Regions from separate parts of the Streptomyces sp. NPDC050625 genome, predicted to be linked through region 3. Evidence: riboswitches for the same ligand, from Rfam matches in the RefSeq annotation. Region 3 holds a riboswitch; each other region holds the start of a gene.
The links. Region 3 has a riboswitch for cyclic di-AMP ahead of AB0I54_RS32815 (transglycosylase SLT domain-containing protein). Riboswitches for the same ligand answer to the same signal wherever they lie in the genome.

Region 1: linked by a shared signal. The riboswitch ahead of AB0I54_RS01110 (NlpC/P60 family protein) and the one ahead of AB0I54_RS32815 (transglycosylase SLT domain-containing protein) in region 3 are both predicted to bind cyclic di-AMP.
Region 2: linked by a shared signal. The riboswitch ahead of AB0I54_RS34925 (transglycosylase family protein) and the one ahead of AB0I54_RS32815 (transglycosylase SLT domain-containing protein) in region 3 are both predicted to bind cyclic di-AMP.
Region 4: linked by a shared signal. The riboswitch ahead of AB0I54_RS31905 (M23 family metallopeptidase) and the one ahead of AB0I54_RS32815 (transglycosylase SLT domain-containing protein) in region 3 are both predicted to bind cyclic di-AMP.

What each region holds. Positions count from the first base shown of each region.
Region 1 covers NZ_JBFAIQ010000001.1:220,060-225,811, forward strand. The annotation lists gene AB0I54_RS01095 (NlpC/P60 family protein) at 1-618, opposite strand, end outside; gene AB0I54_RS01100 (hypothetical protein) at 977-1,330, shown strand; gene AB0I54_RS01105 (tellurite resistance/C4-dicarboxylate transporter family protein) at 1,337-2,305, opposite strand; gene AB0I54_RS01110 (NlpC/P60 family protein) at 2,475-3,659, opposite strand; cyclic di-AMP (ydaO/yuaA leader) riboswitch at 3,668-3,839, opposite strand; gene pcrA (DNA helicase PcrA) at 4,102-5,752, shown strand, end outside.
Region 2 covers NZ_JBFAIQ010000022.1:89,850-95,601, reverse strand. The annotation lists gene AB0I54_RS34935 (cytochrome P450) at 1-1,153, shown strand, start outside; gene AB0I54_RS34930 (transglycosylase family protein) at 1,335-2,330, shown strand; cyclic di-AMP (ydaO/yuaA leader) riboswitch at 2,514-2,682, shown strand; gene AB0I54_RS34925 (transglycosylase family protein) at 2,687-3,349, shown strand; gene eno (phosphopyruvate hydratase) at 3,628-4,929, shown strand; gene AB0I54_RS34915 (septum formation initiator family protein) at 5,028-5,504, shown strand; gene AB0I54_RS34910 (DUF501 domain-containing protein) at 5,572-5,752, shown strand, end outside.
Region 3 covers NZ_JBFAIQ010000019.1:177,416-183,167, forward strand. The annotation lists gene AB0I54_RS32800 (ATP-grasp domain-containing protein) at 1-527, shown strand, start outside; gene AB0I54_RS32805 (FAD-dependent oxidoreductase) at 596-1,798, shown strand; gene AB0I54_RS32810 (HAD family hydrolase) at 2,072-2,878, shown strand; gene AB0I54_RS32815 (transglycosylase SLT domain-containing protein) at 2,928-3,413, opposite strand; cyclic di-AMP (ydaO/yuaA leader) riboswitch at 3,419-3,600, opposite strand; gene AB0I54_RS32820 (polyprenyl synthetase family protein) at 4,453-5,463, shown strand; gene AB0I54_RS32825 (CHRD domain-containing protein) at 5,609-5,752, shown strand, end outside.
Region 4 covers NZ_JBFAIQ010000018.1:170,776-176,527, reverse strand. The annotation lists gene trmB (tRNA (guanosine(46)-N7)-methyltransferase TrmB) at 1-199, shown strand, start outside; gene AB0I54_RS31910 (PrsW family intramembrane metalloprotease) at 210-1,544, shown strand; gene AB0I54_RS31905 (M23 family metallopeptidase) at 1,725-2,765, opposite strand; cyclic di-AMP (ydaO/yuaA leader) riboswitch at 2,773-2,932, opposite strand; tRNA gene AB0I54_RS31900 (tRNA-Met) at 3,232-3,305, opposite strand; gene AB0I54_RS31895 (dihydrofolate reductase family protein) at 3,366-4,502, opposite strand; gene AB0I54_RS31890 (MarR family transcriptional regulator) at 4,588-5,103, shown strand; gene ribA (GTP cyclohydrolase II) at 5,209-5,752, shown strand, end outside.

The DNA.
Region 1 (5,752 bases), on a different contig from region 3:
CGCCCGCTCCTGCGGGGAGAGCCCGGACAGCAGCTCTCGCGCCTCGTCGAGCTTCCCGGTGACCGTCTTCTTCTGCCGCTTCAGCTCGGCCTGCCGTGACCTGAGCGACACCAGCTCGACATGGGCGGCGCCGCGCAACTGCTCGATCTCCCGGAGCTGCCCCCGCACCCGGGCCACGGCCTGGGACTGCCGGTCGCCCGCCCGCTCGGCGAACGCCGTGCCCTCCAGATAGCGGTCGGGATCGCCGGAGAGCATCAGCTGCACCGTGGGATCGAGCCCGCCGCTGCGGTACTGCGCGGCCGCGACGGAACCCAGCGCGTCCCGCGCCGAGTTGAGCTTCTGCTCCTTGCGTGCCGCCTCGTCCCGCAGCGACTTCAGCCGCTGCTCCGCCGAATCCGCCTTCTCCTTCGCGCCGTCGTACTTCTCGGTGGCGACCTCCGCCTCCTGGTACAGCTTGTCGACCTTCGCCTTGACCTGGGCCGGTGTCAGCTGCGGCTCGGCGTGCCCGATCCCCTCGAAGCCCGTTGCCGTGGCCGCGCCCGCCAGGGCGATGGTCACGGCCGTGCGGGCGGTGTTGCCGCCCAGCGAGCGCTGTCGGGGCCTTCGGTGCACTGCCACCTCGACCGTCACGTCCTCTCGTACGACCTGGCCGGCTACGCGTCCGGCGGCGGCCCGCACAGGGGGAGCGGGCCGCCGCCGGACCTTTCTCGGCGGAGGTGGTCGGCTGCCGCCCCTGGCCCGGGCGGCGGTGGGGAGCCGGTCACCTGGTGGAGGACGCTAAACCTGACGGTGTCGGCTCGGTAACGTCATGTAAGGAAGTGCCCGGATCGGGTTGGCGGTGACCGTATGTGACCGTGATCGGGGTCCGGAGCCGCCCTCTTCACACAGTGCGATGACCGAAGCGGCGGTTCCGCGGTGCACGGGGGTGGTGGGGTGCTATGGGGCGCATATATGCGGGGGATTAGGCTCCCGCCTCATGGACGTACTCATCCATCTCTTCGTCGGCCTGCACATCATCGGCATCGCCGCGCTCCTCGGCGGCTTCCTCACCCAGATGAAGGCGATGGGCCGGGGCACCGCCCGCTTCGTCCCCGCGATGCTGCACGGCGCCCTGACCATGCTGGTCACCGGTGTGATCCTGGTCGGCCTCAACCAGGCCGACGGCCACCACGTCAACGCCGTCAAGATCGGCGTGAAGCTGGCCCTGCTGATCGTGATCCTCGGGCTCGTCTATGTGAAGCGGGACGACGAGACGGTGGACAAGCGCCTGTTCGGGCTGGTGGGCCTGCTGACCACGGCGAACATCTTCATCGCCGTGCTGTGGACGTGACCGGGCTCAGCGCACGTCCCTGAGCCCCGCGCGGGCCGACCGGACCGCACCGGTGGCTACCACGAGCCAGACGGCCACGGAGATCCACACCAGCACCTGACCGGGCCGTTCCAGCCACGGGATGCCGAGGGCGGCGGCGACGGACAGCGTCGCCGTCGCCGTCATCCCCATCGGGAACACCGTCGACCAGCGGCGTACGTCGAAGCGCGGCCGTGGGCGCACCACCTCGGCGGTCAGGAGCACGACGTAACAGCTCAGATCGAGGACGAGCAGCGCGAGGGCCGTGTCGCGCAGGACGCCGAGGTTGTCGTCGTCCCACAGGTACAGCCGCGCGCTGTCGGCGGAGATCAGCTTCGCGGCGGCCAGCGCCGAGATCGCGAGCGCGCCGCCCGCGATCCACTGGTCCCCGGGCCCCTCGACCACCTGCCGCACGTCGAACCGGGCCAGGGCGAACCCGTAGAGCACGAGGCCCAGCCAGAACAGCACGAGCGCCGCGTGGGCCAGCCATGCCGTCGCCTCGGCCGCGGCGAGCGTGGCGCCGAGCACGGCGAGCCCCTGCGTGGCCACGCAGCACAGGAACACCGTGCCCGGCATGCGCCGGTGCCAGTGCCGTACGACGAGGAGGATCAGCACCGGCCAGAGCGCCGCGCACAGCGCGAGCAGCACCTCGGCCAGGCCGTGGCGGCCCAGTGCGGAGAAACGGGTGCCCAGCACGGCGGTCGCGGCGACGGCGGTGAGCGCGCCCGGCGTCCGCGCCTCGGCCACCCAGCGCCTGCGCTGCCACAGCAGCCCCACGGTGAAGTCCACGGCCGGCGCCAGCCAGGCGACCGAGGCCAACGCGAGGGCGATCAGGGACAGTGCCTCGTACCCCGCCAGCTGCAGCCCGACCGACACGATGCCGGTCGCCATCACGGCGGCCCCGGCCGCCGGCGGGCGCCGCTTCCACCAGGCGCGTAGGGGTGAGGAGGCGGGCATGGGCCCGATGCTAGGGAGCCGTGCGCGCCTTGCGAGCGGGGCACGCGCGCGCGTGCGGGGAAAAACGCGCGGGTGCGGGACAGGGGCGCGTGCGCCTGCGGCTCACGACGGCCGCGGCGCTCGCGTCACCACAGCCACGGCGCTCGCGTCCCTGCCCCACGGAGGTCTCTTACGCCGGCCGTACCACGCTGTGGATGATCGACGCGCCGCCGTAGTAGATCGACTCCTCGCGGACGTAGGCGCCGGGCTTCGGGGCGTGGATCATCATGCCGTTGCCGATGTAGATGCCGACGTGGCTGACGTCGTCGTAGAAGAAGATCAGGTCGCCGGGCTCGGCATTGGTGAGCGAGACCGTGGTGCCCACGTTGACCTGGTCATAGGTGGTGCGCGGAAGGCTGACGCCCGCGGCCCGCCAGGCGGCCGAGGTGAGGCCGGAGCAGTCGTAGGAGTCGGGGCCGGTGGCGCCCCAGACGTACGGCTTGCCGATCTGGGCGCGGGCGAAGGCGATCGCCTTCTCCGCCTTGGTGGCGTACGTGGAGTCCGAGGACGAGCCGGTCGAGCCCGTCGACCCCGTCGAACCCGTCGAGGTGGAGGAGCCCGAGGAACCGGACGAGCTCGCGGCGGCGGCCTTCTTCGCCGCCTCCGCGGCCGCCTGCTTCTTGGCGAGCTCCGCGGCCTGGCGCGCGGCCTCCTCCTGCTTCTGCTTCTCGATCGCGGCGAGCCGGGCCTTCTCTTGCGCCGTCAGCTCGGACAGCAGCTCGCGCGCCGAGGAGAGCTTCTTCTGGACGGTGGCCTTGGCCGTCTTCAGCTCGTTCTGCGACTCGGTCAGCGTCTGGAGGCTCTTGGTGGCTTCCTGCCGCTTCTTCATGGTCGCCGACTGCTGTGTGATGTAGTCGTCGACCGCGACCTTCTGCCGCGAGGTCATCCGGCCCATCAGCTGGGTCTGGTCGAAGTAGTCCTGCGGGGAGTTCGAGAGCAGGAAGGTGGCGGTGTCGGGCGCGGCGGCCCCGGTGCGGTACTGGGCGGCGGCGAACGTACCCAGTTCCTCACGCGCCTTGTTGAGCTTGTCCGTGCGCCGCGCCACGTCGTCCAGCAGGGTGTCGACGTTCTTGCGCTGCTGGCCGGACTTCTCCTTGGCCGCGTTGTACTTCTCGGTCGCCGACTCCGCCTGGCGGTAGAGGTCGTCGACCTTCTTCTCGACTTCCTCGATGCTCGGCTTGCCGTCGGCGGAGGGGGTGGCGTTGGCGGTCTGGGAGAGCAGGGCCACGGAGGTGAGCGCGGCGGTGGCGATGGCGGGGGTGCGTATGCCTGCTGCTAGGGCACTCGCGGGGCGCGACTTGCGGTGCGACGCCAAGGGAGGCGACTCCTTCCATGTTCCGCCTACCGAGTTAGCTGTCGGGTTCGGGCGGGTGGTTCGGAAGGGTTGCCCTACGGCCTTTCTCCGGGTGGAGGTTGGGCCGATTCACCCCAAGGTCGGTTGGGTCCCCGGCTCCGGCTGCCGTGGCGGGCACACCGGACTCGGCGGAGGCCGCGCGGCCCGGCGACGTTCGCCGGTGGGGGTCGTACGGCCCGCCCGAGACGGTAGCCAACTGGTGTGGCCCGTGTGAAGGTTGATGGGCGATATGCCCGATACATTTTTGTGACCTGACGCAGAATTCCGCCCGTGTGACAGCATGCCTCCGGAGCGTGAGCCAGTTGTCCGGCTCGCGCATCGGGAAGATCCCCCGCGCGCGGGGCCGGTCCTGTTTCCGGGGCGGCGGTCGTTTGTCGGTGGGGCGCCCTAGACTCGGAGAGCGATGAGCAGCCTCTTTGACGACAGCTTCCTGGCGGACCTCCAGACCCCTCACGGGCGCGAGGAGGAGCCTCCGCCGCCGCCCGAGGACGATCACGCTCCGGAGTCGGTTCCGGACGATCTGTTCGGCGGGAAGTTCGACGTGCCGCCGGACCGGGACGATTACTACCGCGACGGCGCCCCACGCCCGGTGATCGACGCCGCGGCGCTGCTGGAGGGGCTGAACGAGAACCAGCGCGCGGCCGTCGTGCACGCCGGTTCCCCCCTGCTCATCGTGGCCGGCGCCGGCTCAGGCAAGACCCGTGTGCTCACGCACCGCATCGCCCACCTGCTGGCCGAGCGGAACGTGCACCCGGGGCAGATCCTCGCGATCACCTTCACCAACAAGGCCGCGGGCGAGATGAAGGAGCGCGTCGAGCACCTCGTCGGCCCGCGCGCGAACGCGATGTGGGTGATGACCTTCCACAGCGCGTGTGTGCGCATCCTGCGCCGCGAGAGCAAGAAGCTCGGCTTCACCTCGTCGTTCTCGATCTACGACGCCGCCGACAGCAAGCGCCTGATGGCCCTGGTCTGCCGCGACCTGGAGCTCGATCCCAAGCGCTTCCCGCCGAAGTCCTTCAGCGCCAAGATCTCGAACCTGAAGAACGAGCTGATCGACGAGGAGGACTTCGCGGCCCAGGCCACCGACGGCTTCGAGAAGACCCTCGCCCAGGCCTACGCCATGTACCAGTCGCGGCTGCGCGAGGCGAACGCCCTCGACTTCGACGACCTGATCATGACGACGGTCAACCTGCTGCGCGCCTTCCCGGACGTCGCCGAGCACTACCGCCGCCGCTTCCGCCACGTCCTCGTCGACGAGTACCAGGACACCAACCACGCCCAGTACGCCCTCGTGCGCGAGCTCGTCGGCACCGCCGCGCACCCGGTGGACGTACCGCCGGGCGAGCACGACCTCCAGCCCGCCGAGCTGTGCGTCGTGGGTGACGCCGACCAGTCCATCTACGCCTTCCGCGGCGCGACGATCCGCAACATCCTCCAGTTCGAGGAGGACTACCCGAACGCGACGACGATCCTCCTGGAGCAGAACTACCGCTCCACCCAGACGATCCTCTCCGCCGCCAACGCGGTCATCGAGCGCAACGAGTCCCGCCGCCCCAAGAACCTGTGGACGAATGCGGGCGCGGGCGCGGGGATCACCGGCTATGTCGCCGACACCGAGCACGACGAGGCACAGTTCGTCGCCGACGAGATAGACCGGCTCACGGACGCGGGCGAGGCGAAGGCGGGCGACGTCGCCGTCTTCTACCGCACCAACGCCCAGTCCCGTGTCTTCGAAGAGGTCTTCATCCGCGTCGGCCTGCCCTACAAGGTCGTCGGCGGCGTCCGCTTCTACGAGCGCAAGGAGGTCCGGGACGTCCTGGCCTATCTGCGCGTCCTGGCCAACCCGGAGGACTCCGTGCCGCTGCGCCGGATCCTCAACGTCCCCAAGCGCGGAATCGGCGAGCGCGCCGAGGCGATGATCGACGCCCTCGCCCAGCGCGAGAAGATCAGCTTCCCGCAGGCGCTGCGCCGGGTCGACGAGGCGTACGGCATGGCGGCGCGCTCGACGAACGCCGTCAAGCGGTTCAACGTGCTGATGGAGGACCTCCGTACGA
Region 2 (5,752 bases), on a different contig from region 3:
ACTCCCGAGCGGTGTCGAGGCCTGGCTGGTCACCCGGTACACCGATGCCAAGCAGGCGCTGGCCGACCAGCGGCTGTCGAAGAACCCCGCGCATCACGACGAGCCCGTGCACGCCAAGGGCAAGACCGGTATCCCCGGTGAGCGCAAGGCGGAGCTGATGACGCATCTGCTCAACATCGACCCGCCGGACCACACCCGGCTGCGCCGGCTGGTCAGCAAGGCGTTCACGCCCCGCCGGGTCGCCGAATTCGGCTCGCGCGTACAGGAACTGACGGACCGGCTCATCGACGGGTTCGCGGCCGAGGGGTCCGCCGACCTCATCCACGAGTTCGCCTTTCCGCTCCCCATCTACGCCATCTGCGACCTGCTCGGCGTTCCGCGCGAGGACCAGGACGACTTCCGGGACTGGGCGGGGATGATGATCCGGCACGGGGGAGGGCCGCGGGGCGGGGTCGCGCGGTCGGTCAAGAAGATGCGGGGCTATCTCGCCGAGCTCATCCACAAGAAGCGCGAGGCACTGCCCGACAGCCCCGCTCCCGGCGAGGACCTCATCTCCGGGCTCATCCGCGCCTCGGACCACGGCGAGCACCTCACCGAGAACGAGGCCGCCGCGATGGCCTTCATCCTGCTGTTCGCCGGGTTCGAGACGACCGTCAACCTCATCGGCAACGGCACCTACGCCCTGCTCACCCATCCCGAGCAGCGGCACCGTCTGCAGTCGTCCCTCGCCCGCCGGGAACGGGACCTCCTGGAGACCGGTGTCGAGGAACTCCTGCGCTACGACGGCCCGGTCGAACTGGCCACCTGGCGGTTCGCCACCGAGCCGCTCACCGTCGGCGGGCAGGACATCGCACCCGGCGACCCCGTCCTGGTGGTGCTCGCCGCCGCCGACCGGGACCCGGAGCGGTTCGCCGACCCGGACGTCCTCGATCTCGGCCGACGTGACAACCAACACCTTGGATACGGCCACGGCATCCACTACTGCCTGGGTGCCCCGCTCGCCCGGCTGGAGGGCCAGACCGCGCTCGCCACCCTCCTCACCCGCCTCCCGGACCTCCGACTCGCGGTGGATCCGGTCGATTTGCGGTGGCGTGGCGGGCTCATCATGCGTGGACTGCGTACTTTGCCCGTGGAGTTCACGCCTGTCCGGTAAGTGTGGGAAGCGCGGCCTGTCGCGCCCCAAACCTGATGAATGCTCAACTCTGTGATCTTCACGTGATCTACGCGGCATTAACTTGTGACAAGTGATCGTCAGTGGATACGTTCACCAGGCAGCGCGGTACGTGGGCTTTCTGTGCCGCGCCGGTCATCGCTGTCGCACGAAAGGCTTCCGCATGCTCTCCGGGAACGGTCGTCACCGTCGCCCCCGTCAGGCTCCGGCCCTCCTCGTCGCGGCCGGAGTGACCGGCTCCGCCATCGCCATCCCGCTCCTCGGGGCCGCGAGCGCCAACGCTGCCGACGGCACCACATGGGACAAGGTGGCCGAGTGCGAGAGCGGAGGCTCCTGGAGCGCCGACTCCGGCAACGGGTACTACGGCGGTCTGCAGATGTCGCAGGACGACTGGGACAAGTACGGCGGCCTCGCGTACGCATCCAGCCCGGACGAGGCCAGCCGTTCGCAGCAGATAGCCGTCGCGGAGAAGGTTCTCGCCGACCAGGGCACCAAGCCCTGGGCCACCTGTGCCCTGCTCTCCGGGCTCACGGCCAGCTCCGGGTCGGTCGATGTCGACACCGGCGTCTCGGCATCCGATTCGCCCGGCTCCTCCGATTCTTCTGACTCATCCGATTCGTCCAGCTCCTCCGGCCTGTCTGATTCGCAGTCCAAGTCGGACTCCTCGGGGAAGGCTTCCCCCTCGGCGAACACCGACGAGGAGAGCGGGGCGGAGGGTAAGGACAAGGGCAAGAGCGAGAGCAAGGGCGAAGATTCCGCAAACTCGGACAAGTCGGAATCTGGAGACTCGGGCAACCCGCAGGGGAGCGGTGGCACGCCCACGGAAGTCCCCAAAACCGACAACCCCGACAACTCGTGGCAAAGCGGGGGGTCTTGGAGTCTGGTCGACACCGGCGCCATCGGGGGTGGCCGTCATCGCGGGGGCAATGCGGACGAAAGCGCAGTAAACGGTCAGGAATCGGCCTCGTCGGGTCGTCACGCCTCGCGCACCTACACGGTTCGTGACGGCGACACCCTCGCGTCCATCGCCGACTCCCTTGACGTCGACGGCGGATGGCGTGCGCTCTATGCCGCCAACAAGGCCGCCATCGGTGCCGACCCGAACGACATCACTCCCGGTCAGACCCTGGACGTCGCTACCGAAACCGGCGGAAAGTAGCGGGAGTTGACGTCCCGCTTTCACGCCTAATGTCCGGTTTGGTGAAAGTGTGGGATGAGTCTCAGAAGCCCTGATCGTCTTTGGAATTCCCCGGATCGCGTGCTTACGGTCGAGTCCGCTCGTCACCACGAGCCCCGGCTGTCGCAACGCCGAGTCCTGCCAGCGGCCGCACGGGAACAGTCGTCGCGTCACGCGCCGTAGGCAGGAGCGGGGGACCCAAGGTAAGTGCCGCGCCGGACAGTTGAGCCGGAGCGGCTAGGGGTGGAGCCACGCCTCCCAGCGGAGGTGTGGCCGGGCAACTCAACCGGCCCGAACCCGACAGCTCACCTCGCAGGCGTCGGTGAGGGGATCCATCCATGCTGTTTTCCGCTCAGGGCAAGCACCGTCGTTCCTCGAAGGCCAAGGCCGCCCGTGTCATCGCGCTCGCCGGTGTCGCCGGTGCCGCCGTCGTCGCCCCGCTGATGGCCTCCGGCACCGCCTCGGCCGCCACCGCCTCCGAGTGGGACGCCGTCGCCAAGTGCGAGTCCGGCGGCAACTGGTCCATCAACACCGGCAACGGCTACTACGGCGGTCTGCAGTTCTCCGCCTCGACGTGGTCCGCCTACGGCGGCTCGAAGTACGCCGGCACCGCCGACAAGGCCACCAAGGCGCAGCAGATAGAGATCGCCGAGAAGGTCCTCGCCGCCCAGGGCAAGGGCGCCTGGCCGGTCTGCGGCACGGGCCTGTCCAGCACCCCCTACAGCGGCGCCGCGGCGAGCACCGCCCCCCGGACGACCGAGAAGCCGGCCGCCTCCCGCTCCGCCGAGCGCCCGGCCGCGGCCAAGACCGTCACCACCCCGACCGGCAAGAAGGTCAAGAAGGGCGACGGTGAGTACAAGGTCGTCAAGGGTGACACCCTCGGCTCGATCGCCCAGAAGCACAAGGTCAAGGGCGGCTGGCAGGAGCTGTTCAAGCTGAACAAGGACATCGTCCAGGACGCGGACCTCATCTACCCGGGCCAGCAGCTCCACCTGAAGTGACGCGCGGCCGGTAGCCCGGCTGCAGGAACCGCAGCCGCCCCGTCCCCACGGTCTCCCCGCCCCGGTGCGTATTCCCCCGTACGCGCCGGGGCGGGGCTTGTTCATGGGGCGCTGCGTTCGAGCCGTTCTCCACCCCGCCTTTGTTTCGAGCCGGAACAATGGGTACGGTCGGACCCTGTCCACGGGACGGTCGGTCGGTGGCCGATGCCCCGGGGACGGTTAGGCTCTAGTCGCAAGGCACCCAGCCCCGCACTTCCAGCGTCACATCCATGAAGGAGATGCTCGTGCCGTCCATCGACGTCGTCGTAGCCCGGGAAATCCTGGACTCCCGAGGCAACCCCACGGTCGAGGTCGAGGTCGGCCTCGACGACGGCAGCACGGGTCGTGCCGCCGTTCCGTCCGGCGCCTCCACCGGCGCCTTCGAGGCCATCGAGCTCCGCGACGGCGACCCGAACCGCTACCTGGGCAAGGGCGTCGAGAAGGCCGTCCTCGCCGTGATCGAGCAGATCGGCCCGGAGCTGGTCGGCTACGACGCCACCGAGCAGCGCCTGATCGACCAGGCGATGTTCGACCTGGACGCCACCGACAACAAGGGCTCGCTCGGCGCCAACGCCATCCTCGGTGTCTCCCTCGCCGTCGCCCACGCCGCCTCCGAGGCCAGCGACCTCCCCCTCTTCCGCTACCTGGGCGGCCCGAACGCGCACCTGCTGCCGGTGCCGATGATGAACATCCTGAACGGCGGCTCGCACGCCGACTCCAACGTGGACATCCAGGAGTTCATGATCGCCCCGATCGGCGCGGAGTCCTTCTCCGAGGCGCTGCGCTGGGGCGCCGAGGTCTACCACACCCTGAAGAAGGTCCTGAAGGGCAAGGGCCTGGCCACCGGCCTGGGCGACGAGGGCGGCTTCGCCCCGAACCTCGGCTCCAACCGCGAGGCCCTCGACCTCATCCTGGAGGCCATCAAGCAGGCCGGGTACGTCCCCGGCGAGCAGATCGCGCTCGCGCTCGACGTCGCCGCGTCCGAGTTCTACAAGGACGGCAAGTACGAGTTCGAGGGCAAGTCCCGCTCGGCCGCCGAGATGACGGAGTACTACGAGGAGCTCGTGGGGGCCTACCCGCTCGTCTCCATCGAGGACCCGCTGTTCGAGGACGACTGGGCCGGCTGGAAGGTCCTGACCGACAAGCTCGGCGACAAGGTCCAGATCGTCGGCGACGACCTGTTCGTCACCAACCCGGAGCGCCTGGCCCGCGGCATCGAGGAGGGCACCGCCAACGCCCTGCTCGTGAAGGTGAACCAGATCGGTTCGCTGACCGAGACCCTGGACGCTGTGGAGATGGCCCAGCGCAACGGCTTCAAGTGCATGATGTCCCACCGCTCCGGCGAGACCGAGGACGTCACCATCGCCGACCTGGCCGTCGCCACCAACTGCGGCCAGATCAAGACCGGCGCCCCGGCCCGCTCCGAGCGCGTCGCCAAGTACAACCAGCTGCTGCGCATCGAGGAGATCCTCGACGACGCGGCGGTGTACGCCGGCCGCAGCGCCTTCCCGCGCTTCAGGGGCGAGATCTCCAAGGGCTGAGCCCGGTAAGGGCAAGGCTTAGCCAGTCGTACGTACGTCCCCGTACCCGGTCCCGTACCGTGTCCGGGGACGTACGCACGTATGAGGGAGGCGGGGACATGGCCGCGAAGGACCGGGACCGGTTCTCCACCGCGACCAGACTGCGACTGCTCGGCGAGCAGACGGCGGCCCGGGTCTACCGCTCCCAGACCAAGCGGCAGGCCCGCCGCTCCCGGCTCACCGGCCGGGCCGCGCTGCTCGCCCTGGTGCTGTGCACGATGGTGGTGGCCCTGGCCTATCCGATGCGGCAGTACGTCTCCCAGCGCGCCGAGATCGCCAATCTGGAGCGGCAGCGGCAGCGGGCCCAGGAACGGGTCGAGCAACTGCGCGACCTCAAGGCGCGCTGGCAGGACGACTCCTTCGCCGAGCAGCAGATCCGCCGGCGGCTGCACTATGTGATGCCGGGGGAGACCGGTTACGTCGTGGTCGACCCCGGTGCGGCCAAGCAGGCGCACGCTTATCCGGGGGCGGCCGACCGCCCCTGGTACGCCAACGTCTGGGACGGGGTCGACAAGTCCGACGCCTCCGACCAGTGAGCCGGCGCCGCCCCGACGACGCCGGACAGTGAACCGACAGCCAGAGAAAGACAGCCTGAAGACAGTCATGGAAACGCCCCCGCCGCCCACTCCGCGCACCGAGCCCACCGACGCGGACGTCGAGGCCTTCAAGCAGCAGCTCGGGCGTCCGCCGCGCGGGCTGCGGGCGATCGCGCACCGGTGCCCCTGCGGTCAGCCGGACGTCGTGGAGACGGCTCCGCGCCTGCCCGACGGCACGCCCTTCCCCA
Region 3 (5,752 bases):
TCCGCTCGTGGCCGCCGCACGCGGGCATGACGGCGAACGCCTATGTCGTCGACAACCCGGAACTCGCGGACCTCGCCACACGTTTCATCAAGCAGATCGGCTTCAGCGGCATCATCGACCTCGACCTGCGCTTCGACCGCCGCGACGGACAGTACAAACTCCTCGACTTCAACCCGCGCATGGGCGCCCAGTTCCGCCTCTTCGAGAACGAGTCGGGGGTGGACGTCGTACGCGCCATGCATCTGAATCTGACCGGGCGCACCGTTCCGGAGGGGGAACAGCGCGCCGGCCACCGGTACATCGTGGAGAACATCGACCTCCCCGCCCTCCTCGCCTACCGCCGCAGCGGCTATACGACGCCGCACGCGCCGGCGCGGCCGAGCGGGACGGAGCTGGCCTGGCTCGCGGGTGACGATCCGCTGCCCTTCTTCACGATGCTCGCCCGCTTCGTGCGACCGGGCGCGAAGCATCTTTACCAGCTGTGGCGCACCAACCGCCGTGGCAGTACGACCGGTTCGGGCAGCTAGACGTTCCTCGTCCCGACCGTCCGTACCGGACCACGAAGTGACGAAATGACGTCCTGGGGAGGGACTTCGTGATTCAACCGGTAGCAGTCCTCGGTGCCGGACCATTCGGCCTGTCCACCGCCGCCCATCTGCGAGCGCGTGGCATCCCCGTGCGCGTCTTCGGCGATCCCATGGTGAGCTGGCGCGACCACATGCCCGCCGGAATGATCCTCAAGTCGACCCCGGCGGCCTCCAGCATCGACTGCCCCCAGCGGGGCCACACCCTCGCCGACTACTGCGACGCGGCGGGCATCCGCCGGCTGGTGACCGACGAGGACCTCATCCCGGTAGAGACCTTCATCTCCTACGGCGAGTGGTTCCAGCGGAATCTCCTGCCCGAACTGGAGCGGGTACGGGTGGTCTCCGTGGACCAGGGCACGGGCGGCGGCTTCGAGCTCAAGCTGGACTCGGGGGAGTTGTTCACGGCCCGCGCGGTCGTGGTCGCGACCGGGCTGTCCGGCCTGGCCCACCTCCCGGCGGAGCTGGCGAATGCCGCGGCGGACGGACCCACGCCCACGGGCCCGGTGTCCCACAGCTCACAGCACCACGACCTCAGCACCTTCAAGGGCAAGGAGCTGATCGTCATCGGCGCCGGCCAGTCCGCGCTGGAGACGGCCGCCCTGGCGGCGGAGGCGGGCGCACAGGTGCGCGTGGTCGCGCGCGGCCGCGGCAAGGTCGCCTTCGGAGCCCCGCCCTGGAAGCAGCCGAAGCTGCGCCCGGAGTCCCCCTTCGGCCGGGCCTGGTCCCTGTGGGCCCTCAGTTACTACCCCCACCCCTACCGCTACCTCCCGGCCCAGGCCCGCCACTATCTGGTCCGCCGGGTCCTCGGCCCGCTCGGCGCGTGGTGGCTGCGCGACCGCTTCGAGGGCAAGGTGCAGGTCCAGGAGGTCGAGCGGCTGGTCGGCGCGGACGTCTCCGACGGCAGCCCGCTCCTCACGGTCCGCACCCTCGCCGGCGCCACCCAGGGGCTCACCGCCGACCATGTCGTCGCGGCCACCGGCTACCGCGTGAACGTCGCGGCCATGGACTTCCTGGGCCATGAGCTGCGCACCCGGCTCGCGGTCAGCCGCGGCACCCCGAAGCTCGGCACCGGCTTTGTCTCCTCGGTCCCCGGCCTCTACTTCACCGGCCTCCCGGCCGCCGGCTCCTTCGGCCCGGTGATGCGCTTCGTCTGCGGCACCGAGTTCGCCTCCCCGCGGCTGGCCAAGCACCTGGCGACGGTGCACGGCTGAACGCAGGGGCGGAGAGCAGGAGTTGAGGGCAGGAGTCCCGGCAGGGCGGGCGGCCTGGGGTGGCGCTCGTCGTAGTCGATGCGCCGGATGCGGAAGAAGAGGGCGTAGATCTCGGGCCTCAACTCCAGCTCCCTCGGCGCGGTGACAGCAACCTGACGCGTACCACTGACGACGGACGGTGGCAGCGGCGTCTTTGCGCGGACCCCTTGGGGTCGAGAACAACGGCTGGGACGGGGGTGAGTCGCAGCGGCATGTTGTCCGTATTCTCTGATCATGGCCGCTCCCCCCGCTTATTCACTCGTCGCCACCGACCTGGACGGAACGCTGCTCCGCGGCGACGACACCCTCTCCGACCGCTCCCGCGCGGCCCTCGCGCGGACGGTGGAGGCCGGTGCGCAGCATCTCGTGGTGACGGGGCGCCCGGCGCCGAGAGTGCGGCCGCTGCTCGACGAACTCGGCAGCAGGGGACTCGCGGTGTGCGGACAGGGCGCGCAGTTGTACGACGCCGGCGCGGACCGACTGCTGTGGTCGGTCACCCTGGACCGGGAGTTGGCCGAGACCGCGCTCGGCAAGATCGAGGCCGAGGTGGGTCAGGTGTACGCGGCCGTCGACCAGGACGGGGTGGACGGGCTCACGCTCATCGAGCCGGGGTATCTGATGCCGCACCCGACCCTGCCCGCCGTACGGGTCCCGCGGCGCGACGATCTGTGGTGCGAACCCATCAGCAAGGTCCTGTTGCGCCATCACGCCCTGTCCGACGACGAGTTGGCGGCGACCGCCCGGGACGTCGTGGGTTCTCTGGCGACGGTCACCATGTCCGGGCCGGGGACCGTCGAACTCCAGCCGTGCGGTATCACGAAGGCGACCGGTCTGGCGCTGGCCGCCGAACACCTGGGGCTGAGTGCCCGGCAGGCCATCGCCTTCGGGGACATGCCCAACGACATCCCGATGTTCGACTGGGCCGCCCGCGGTGTGGCGATGGCCAACGCCCACCCCGAACTCAAGGCGGTGGCCGACGAGATCACCTTGTCGAACGAGGACGACGGCATCGCCGTCGTCCTCGAAAGACTCTTTGCCTAGCTCTCCCGTCGCGGGGGGAGATCCGTCAGCACGCGCCCCGTGGCGTCCGTCAGTACGCGCCGTTGACGTTGTCCATCGAGCCGTACCGCGCGGCCGCGTAGTTGCAGGCGGCGGTGATGTTCGCGACCGGGTCGTAGATGTCGAACGACGTTCCGACCACGTGGTACGCGTTGAACGTCGGGTCGATGACCTGGAGCAGACCCTTGGACGGGATGCCCTTGGCCGCGTTGGAGTCCCACAGGTTGATGGCCCGCGGGTTGCCCGACGACTCACGCATGATGTTGCGGTAGATGCCGTTGTACGTGCCCGGAATGTGCCTTTCCTTCATGATGGCGAGGGACTCGCGGATCCAGCCGTCGAGGTTGTTCGGGTAGCCGGCCAGGGTCGTTTCGGCCGCGGCGGGCGTGGTGGCGGGGGCGGCCGAGGCCGTGGTCGCGCCGATGAGCGGGAGGGCGAGCACCGCGGCGCCGGTGCCGGCGACGGCGAGCTTGCGAACGAGGCGGGTGGTGCGGCGGGACTGAGCGGCAGCGGCCATGGGGGATTTCCTCTCCGTCGCCTGCGAGGTGAGCTGTCGGGTTCGGGCGGGGAGGTGCCCGGCCGTGCCGCCCTGAGGCTGCGCGACTTCACCCCGAGCCGTTCCGTGCGACATGGGTCGTCCGGTCCGGCGGCCTACCTGGGTCCCCCGCTCCTGCCTACGCGAATGAGTACGTCGATGGGTTACGTCCGGCGGCGGCAGGATTCGGCGTCCGCCTGACTGGCCCGGAAGCTATGCGAGAGCACATGTCGGGAACAAGTACCTGATTCACAGAACGCACCAATTGACCTTGGGTTGAGGCGTATGGGGCACTTGATCCTTTGCGGTTGCACAGCCTCAACTGGCCGATGGGAAAAGGGCAAACGGGTGTTTGGCCGGATGTGGGGCGACATAGGGCGGCGTGACCCAACTCACGGAATAACATTCACGGCAAATCAGACATGCAGGTCACAGGGGGTTCGCGGGCGTCCGTGGGACGCGCCTCTCCCGCGTCCGGTGGACCACCGTCTCGCCGCCCTCCGTGCGGACGACTTCGTCGCGGACGGGGAGGTGTTCCGCGTCACAGGTGATGCCCGAGTGCCCGCTCCGGCACCTCGAAGGTGATCGTCGGGCCGGGCGGCCGGCGCGCGAAGGCGAGTGACGTGGTCCCCCGGGCGTGCGTGCCGGCCGTCGGTCGCCTCCGTCCCCGCCTACCCGTCCGCACCCGCGGACTTCCACCCGGACGGAGGCGTAGCCGTGGCCCGTTTGCCAGGGTTCGTCCGTCAGGGGTCGCCATATGCGCGCGTACAGCCGAGTCCCGGTGGACCGGGTGTATGAGGGTATATAGGGACAAGCAGTGTCACATCATGGTGAGTCGATAAAAATCAATCCTTATCCACTGATCAAGAACATACCGGTCGTGCTCCGATACCGCCTGGGCTGTAACGGTGGGCGCTATCGGTGATCGAAACCTGACCGGATACGCTGACTTGAGTGATGGCAGCGACCTATCGACAAACCGTGTAATCGCCAGCAGACACCAGCAGACAGGAGACCCCACGTGACCGTCGTCGGGCCGTTCGGGCTGAGCGTGCGGGACCAGGCTCTGGAAGCCGATGTCCAGGCCGGATTGGCGGCTGTCGAGGAAGGCTTGCTCGAAGCCACCAAGAGCGAGGTCCCGTTCATCACGGAGGCCGCCCAGCACCTGGTGAGGGCGGGCGGGAAGCGGTTCCGGCCGCTGCTCGTGATGCTCGCGGCCCAGTTCGGCGACCCGTACGCGCCGGGTGTCGTGCCCTCGGCCGTCGTCGTCGAGCTGACTCACCTCGCGACGCTGTACCACGACGACGTGATGGACGAGGCCGCGGTCCGCCGCGGTGTCGAGAGCGCGAACACCCGCTGGGGCAACTCGGTCGCCGTCCTCACGGGTGACTTCCTGTTCGCCCGTGCCTCGCAGATCCTCGCCGACCTCGGTCCCGAGGCGGTGCGGGTCCAGGCCCTCGCGTTCGAGCGGCTGGTCACTGGGCAGATCCTGGAGACCGCGGGGCCCTCGGACGGCCGGGACCCGGTCGAGCACTACCTGGACGTGCTGGGCGGCAAGACGGGCTCGCTTGTGGCGGTGTCCTGCCGGTTCGGGGCGATGATGTCGGGGGCCGACGAGACGGTCGTCGACGTGCTCACCCAGTACGGCGAGCGGCTCGGTGTCGCCTTCCAGCTGGCGGACGACGTGCTCGACATCGCGTCCGACTCGCGCGAGTCCGGCAAGACGCCGGGCACCGATCTGCGTGAGGGCATCCCGACCCTTCCGGTGCTGCGGCTGCGGGAGCGGGCGCAGCGGCTGGGGCTGGCCGAGGACATCGCGCTGTGCGAGCTCCTCGACTCCGACCTGACCGACGACGCGCGCCACGCCGAGGCGCTGGCCGCCCTCCGTGACCATCCGGCGCTGGAGCAGGCCCGGCGCGACACCGTGCGCTATGCGGAGGACGCGCGGGCGGCGCTGGCCCCGCTGCCGGAGTGCGACGCCAAGGCCGCCCTGCTCGAACTGTGCGACGCGGTGGTGCATCGGGCCGGGTAGTTCCCGCCGAACGGTGTGACGGACGTCCCGAACAGTGTGACGCACCTCGCATTTGTGGACTGAGTCTAATCTGAGATCCCTTCCGTACCCATGCCCAGAAGCTGACGCAGGGGGCGTCAGCCGCATACGGGGAGAAAACCGAATCATGGGTATGAACGGAACGTTCATCGCGCGCCGCAAGGGCCTCGTCGCCACCGCCGTCGCGATCGCCGCGTCCGCCGGTGTCGCCGCCGCGGCGATCCCGGCCGCCGCCACCGAGAGTCACACCGGCAAGGAAACGACCATCCTC
Region 4 (5,752 bases), on a different contig from region 3:
GGAGCCGTACGCCGAGCAGATGCTCGAAGTGCTGACCGCGCACCCGGACTTCGAGAACACCCGCCCCGACGGCGGTTTCTCGCCGCGCCCCGACTTCCGGCCGCTGACCCGTTTCGAGGGTCAGGGACTGGACAAGGGTCATGTGGTGAACGATCTGCTCTTCCGCCGCGTACAGCACCGGGAGCAGCAGCGACGTTAGGGTCAATGCCGTGACCACCTTCCCCCCGTATCCGACGCACCCCGCCGGCCCCGACGGCGGTGCGCTCCGGCACCCGCGCTGGTGGCAGCGCAGGTGGGTGCGGTACGGGGCGCTCATCGCCCTGCTCGCGCTCTCCGGGCTCGTCATCCTCGCCCTGGTCCGCGAACAGACCGGCACGGAAGGGTTCCTGGTCGGGATCTGTCTCGCCGTGCTGCCCGTGCCCCTGCTCATAGCCGCCTTCCGCTGGCTCGACCGGGTCGAGCCGGGGCCCTGGCGGAACCTGCTCTTCGCGTTCGCCTGGGGCGCCTGCGCGGCGGCGCTGATAGCCATCGTGGCCAACAGCTTCGCGACGCGCTGGATAGCCACGACCACCGCCGATCCGTCCAGCGCCGACACCCTCGGCGCCACCGTCATAGCGCCCATCGTGGAGGAGTCCTCCAAAGCGGCGGCCGTGCTCCTCGTCTTCCTGTTCCGCAGACGGAACTTCACCGGGATCGTGGACGGTGTGGTGATAGCGGGCGTCACCGCCACCGGCTTCGCCTTCACCGAGAACATCCTCTATCTCGGCACCGCCTTCGGCACCGACCAGCTCACCGGCGACCGCGGCATCGCCTCCGTCACGGCCGCGACGTTCTTCGTGCGCGTCGTCATGTCCCCGTTCGCGCACCCCCTGTTCACCGTCCTCACCGGCATCGGCTTCGGCATCGCCGCGCTCTCCGCCGAGCGGCAGCATGTGCGGCGGGTGCTGGTGCCGCTCGGCGGGCTGCTGCTCGCGATGAGCATGCACGCGTTCTGGAACGGCTCCTCGACCTTCGGCCCGTACGGCTTCTTCGCCGTGTACGGGGCGTTCATGGTGCCCGCGTTCGGGCTGCTGACCTGGCTGGCGATCTGGACGCGGCAGCGCGAGCTGCGGACCGTGCGGGAGGAGCTGCCCGTGTATGTCTTCGCCGGGTGGCTGGGCCCCGCCGAGCCGTTCGTGCTCGGCTCGATGCGGGCGCGGCAGATGGCCCGGGACTACGCCGGCCACCACCTGGGCAAGCAGGCGGCGCGCGCCGTGGGGCAGTACGAGGCGGACGCGACGGCGCTGGCGTTCCTGCGCCACCGCGGGCGCCGGGGCCGCGCGGGGGCCGACTACGTCGTACGGGAACGGGAGTTGCTGGCCGAGCTGTGGAAGCGGCGCCAGGTGGCCCGTCCGGCGATGGAGTACGCGGCCCGGATGTCCGCACCGCCCCGGCCGGTGTACGGGCCGCAGGCGCCGTACGGAATGCAGGCGCCGTACGGAATGCCCGTGCCGTACGGGTACCCGGCGGCACCGTATCCCGCGTACAACCCCTATCGGCCTTAGACCGCCGCGGACAGGCGTGGCACGCCGCTACGCCGACGCGTGCGTCAGCAGCGCCGGCTCAGAAGAGATCCCGCTCGGAAGAGATCCCGCGAACACCTGACCGGAGATCCCGCACACACCTGACCGGCGGCCCTGACGTCGGGGGGTGTCGTCAGGACCGCCGGCGGTCGACAGGGTGGGTCAGGGGTTGAGGCCCTTGCCCCGCAGCCACGTCATCGGGTCGATCCCGGTGGCCTGGCCGCCCGGGTGGACCTCCAGGTGCAGATGCGGGCCCGTGACGTTGCCGGTGGCGCCGACGCGGCCGATGACGTCGCCGGTGCTGACCTTCTGCCCGGCGGAGACGCTGATCGAGGACTGGTGGCAGAACCACAGCTCGGTGCCGTCGTCGAGGGTGAGGATCGTGCGGTAGCCGTAGGAGCCGGCCCAGCCCGCCTCGGTGATCGTGCCGCTGTGGATGGCCTTGATGAGCGTGCCGGTGGGCGCGGCGAAGTCGAGGCCGGTGTGGTAGCCGGAGGACCACATGGCGCCGGCCTGACCGAAGGTCGAGGTGATCGTGTACGAGGAGGTCGGCAGCGTGTACTGCTTGGCCAGCGCGGCCAGGCGCGCGGCCTCGGCTTTCTTCTCGGCCTCGGCCTCCGCCTGCGCCTTGGCGGCGGCGGCCTTGGCGGCGGCCGCCTTCTCGGCCTTGGCGGCCGCGGCGGCGACCTGCTTGTCCGCGGCGGCCACGGCAGCGGCGGCGGCCTTGGTCTCGACCTGGCCCTGCTGCTTCTCGGCCTGGGCCATGATGCGGTTGCGCAGTGCCTCACCGGCGTCGGAGGCGCCCTGTGCGCTGTCGGCCGAGGTCATGCCGACGCTGCTGAGCGCGGTCGCGGAGCCCTTGTCGGGGGCCTCGTCCGGGGTGCTGTCGCCGAGCAGGGAGCCGACGGAGGGCAGGTCGGGCATGGAGATGGACACCGGCGGCTTGCCGGTGTGGGCGCTGGCCATGCCACCCGCGCCGACGGCGGCTATGACGCCGACGCCCAGGACCGTGGAGCTACGGGCGAGTCCGCCGCCGCGCTGCTTGACGACACGGTGCCGGCCGCGTACCGGGCTGAGGGACTCCTCGGTGGGGTTCCACTCCTCCCACGGGCCCTCGTCGGTGCGGTAGCTGCCGTAGCCGAAGGTCTCGGTGTGCTCGCTCGGCACGAATGGGGCTGTGGGGGCAGGCCGGTTGGACGCCACGCGGGCGTACTCCTTTCCTTCCGTCGCCTACCGGGTTAGCTGACGGGTTCGGAGCAGGAAGGTCTCCTACGCGCGTATACCGGCCGTGCCTCCACGGCGGCATCCGCGTGATTCACCCCAAGGTGGTGGTTCCCCGGTTCCCTTGCGGGATTCGGCGCGTGCGCACGGAGCCGACTCTTGTGACGGCTGGGACGACCGCGCTGCGTTATCGAACGTTAATAGACCCGGCTGTCAGATTCCAAGCCGTTCTGCTTGATCATTAACGTTTTTACGGGCGGACTTACACACCATGACCGGTGGAAATCGGGCGAGTTGACCGCGGTACATGAGTCACGACGTTTTTGATGGTGACTCAGATGTTATGCGGAGGGCTTTCGTCCGGTCACTCTTCGTGATAGTCGCCCGGTCGTCGCCAAAACACTCAGGGCCGGAATCCATGAACTGGATTCCGGCCCTGAGCCTTGAGTAGCGGGGACAGGATTTGAACCTGCGACCTCTGGGTTATGAGCCCAGCGAGCTACCGAGCTGCTCCACCCCGCGTCGGTGTGCCTTAAGCATACGCCATGCTCAGGGGTGCAAGCGCACGGGTTTATCCAGGGCTTATCCGCGGGCCGTCAGATGGCGGTTCGGCGCCGTGGCCAGGTCCTCGTACTCGGGCAGTACGACGACGTCCACGCCTTCGCCCGTCAGCAGCCCGCTGCCGTCGGCGCCCTGCACGAACGTGTCCGGCTCCCGCCAGGCCGTGACCACCCGTCGTACCCCGGCGTCCAGGATCAGCCGCGCACAGGGAGCGGGCCGGGACGCCCGGCGGGCGCAGGGCTCCAGGCTGCTGTAGACCGTGGCGCCGGCCAGCCTCGGGTCGGCCGGGTCGACCTTGGCCAGCGCGGCCTCCTCGGCGTGCACGACCGGGTCGTCGCCCTCCCGCGAGTGCCCCCGGGCCAGCTCGGTGCCGTCGGCGGCGACCACGACCGCGCCCACGCTGAAGGCGGTCTCCGAGGGCGGGCACAGCGCCGCGAGGTCGCAGGCGATCCGCATCCAGTGCCGGTCCGCCGCGGCGACCGACCGCCCGGTGCCGGGTGCCGTCGGCTCGTACCGCATCAGTACGACGTCCTCGATGCGGCGCGTCTCCAGGAGCCGGAGCCGCCCGCCCTGGTAGCCCCCGGGGCCGAACAGCCGGGGCGCCGCCGGGTCTCCCACCAGGAGCGGGGCGAGGACCAGCTGGAGTTCGTCGGCGAGGCCCTGGCGGAGCAGCTGGGTGTGGACGGTGCCGCCGCCCTCGACCATCAGCCGGCGCACCCCGCGCTCCTCGTACAGGTGCGTGAGCAGCGCCGGCCAGTCGAGGTCGGGGCCGAGCGGGACGACATCGGCCGCGAGGCCCAGTCCGCGGGCGCGCTCGGCGCCCTTCTCCGTCGTGTAGAGGACCTTCTCGCCGCCCGTGTGCCAGAACTTCGCGTCCGGGTCCAGCTCGCCGGAGCTGCTGACGGTGACCTTGAGGGGGTACTCGGGCCGGCCCGCGGCCACGCGGGCGGCGCGTCGCTCGGGCGAGTTGACCAGGAGCCGCGGGTTGTCGGCACGGATCGTGCCGGCGCCGACCAGGATCGCGTCGACCGACGCCCGCACCTCGTCGACCCGGTCGAAGTCGGCCGGGCTGGACAGGAGCAGCCGCTCGGGGCCGGTGTCGTCCAGAAAGCCGTCGAGGGAGACGGCCGCGGACAACAGGACGTACGGGTACGGCATCGGCGCGCTCTCCCTGACGAGGTCTGATGTACTGCGACTGACGTGCGGGCTTGGTTCAAGTTTGAAACAAACTTACACTGGCGGTATGACGACCCGCTGGCTCACCCCCGACGAGCAGCGCGCCTGGCGCGCGTACATCGCCGGCAGTCTGCTCCTGGAGGACGCGATCGACCGGCAGCTCCAGCAGGACACCGGCATGCCGCACCTGTACTACTCCATCCTGGCCAACCTCTCCGAGGCGCCGGAGCACAGTCTGCGCATGACCGACCTCGCCGAGAAGTCGAAGATCACCCGGAGCCGGCTGACCTACGCAGTGACCCGGCTGGAGAAGGACGGCCTGGTACGGCGCGAGGGCTGCCCCTCCGACAAGCGGGGCAGCATCGCCGTCCTGACCGACGAGGGCAGGGCCGTGCTGGAGCGTGCGGCGCCGGGTCATGTGGCGACCGTACGCGCCTCCCTCTTCGATCACCTCGGCCCGGAGCAGGTACGGCAGCTGGAGGAGATCTTCGGCGGGATCGCCGAGGCGCTCCAGGGCGAGGACGCGCGGTGCGCGCCGGACGACGTGCCATGGCGCCGCCGGTCGCCGAAGTCCTGCTCGTGACGCCCGCGACAGACTCCGCAAATCCGTTGCTTCAAATTTAAAGCATGGGGTAGGGTTCCCGGCAACTGCTTCAAAACTGAAACTCCTGAACCCCGGAGAACCCGCATGCCCGACACCCCAGCCGCCACACCGCGCGCCCGCGTCCGGGTACCGCTGCGCTTCCACGACGGTTACGGCGTCGACGCCGAACTCGTCACCTTCCACGGCCTGGCCGACGGGCAGGAACACATCGCCGTCGTCCTCGGCGACCCCGGACCCGTCCCCCTGGTCCGGCTGCACTCCGAGTGCCTGACCGGCGACGTCTTCGGCTCGGCCCGCTGCGACTGCGGCCCGCAGCTGCGCGAGGCGGTCGAGCGCATCGCCGACCGCGGCGGCGTGCTGCTCTACCTCCGCCAGGAGGGCCGCGGCATCGGGCTCTACAACAAGCTCGACGCGTACGCCCTCCAGGACCAGGGCCTGGACACCTACGAGGCGAACGCCGCGCTGGGCCTCCCGGAGGACGCCCGCGACTACACGGCCGCCGCCCAGATGCTGCGCGCCCTCGGCATCGGGGAACTCGACCTGCTCTCCAACAACCCCGACAAGGCCGAACAGCTGCGCACCCTCGGCGTCACCGTCCACGACCGCGTCCCGACGGGCGTCTTCACCA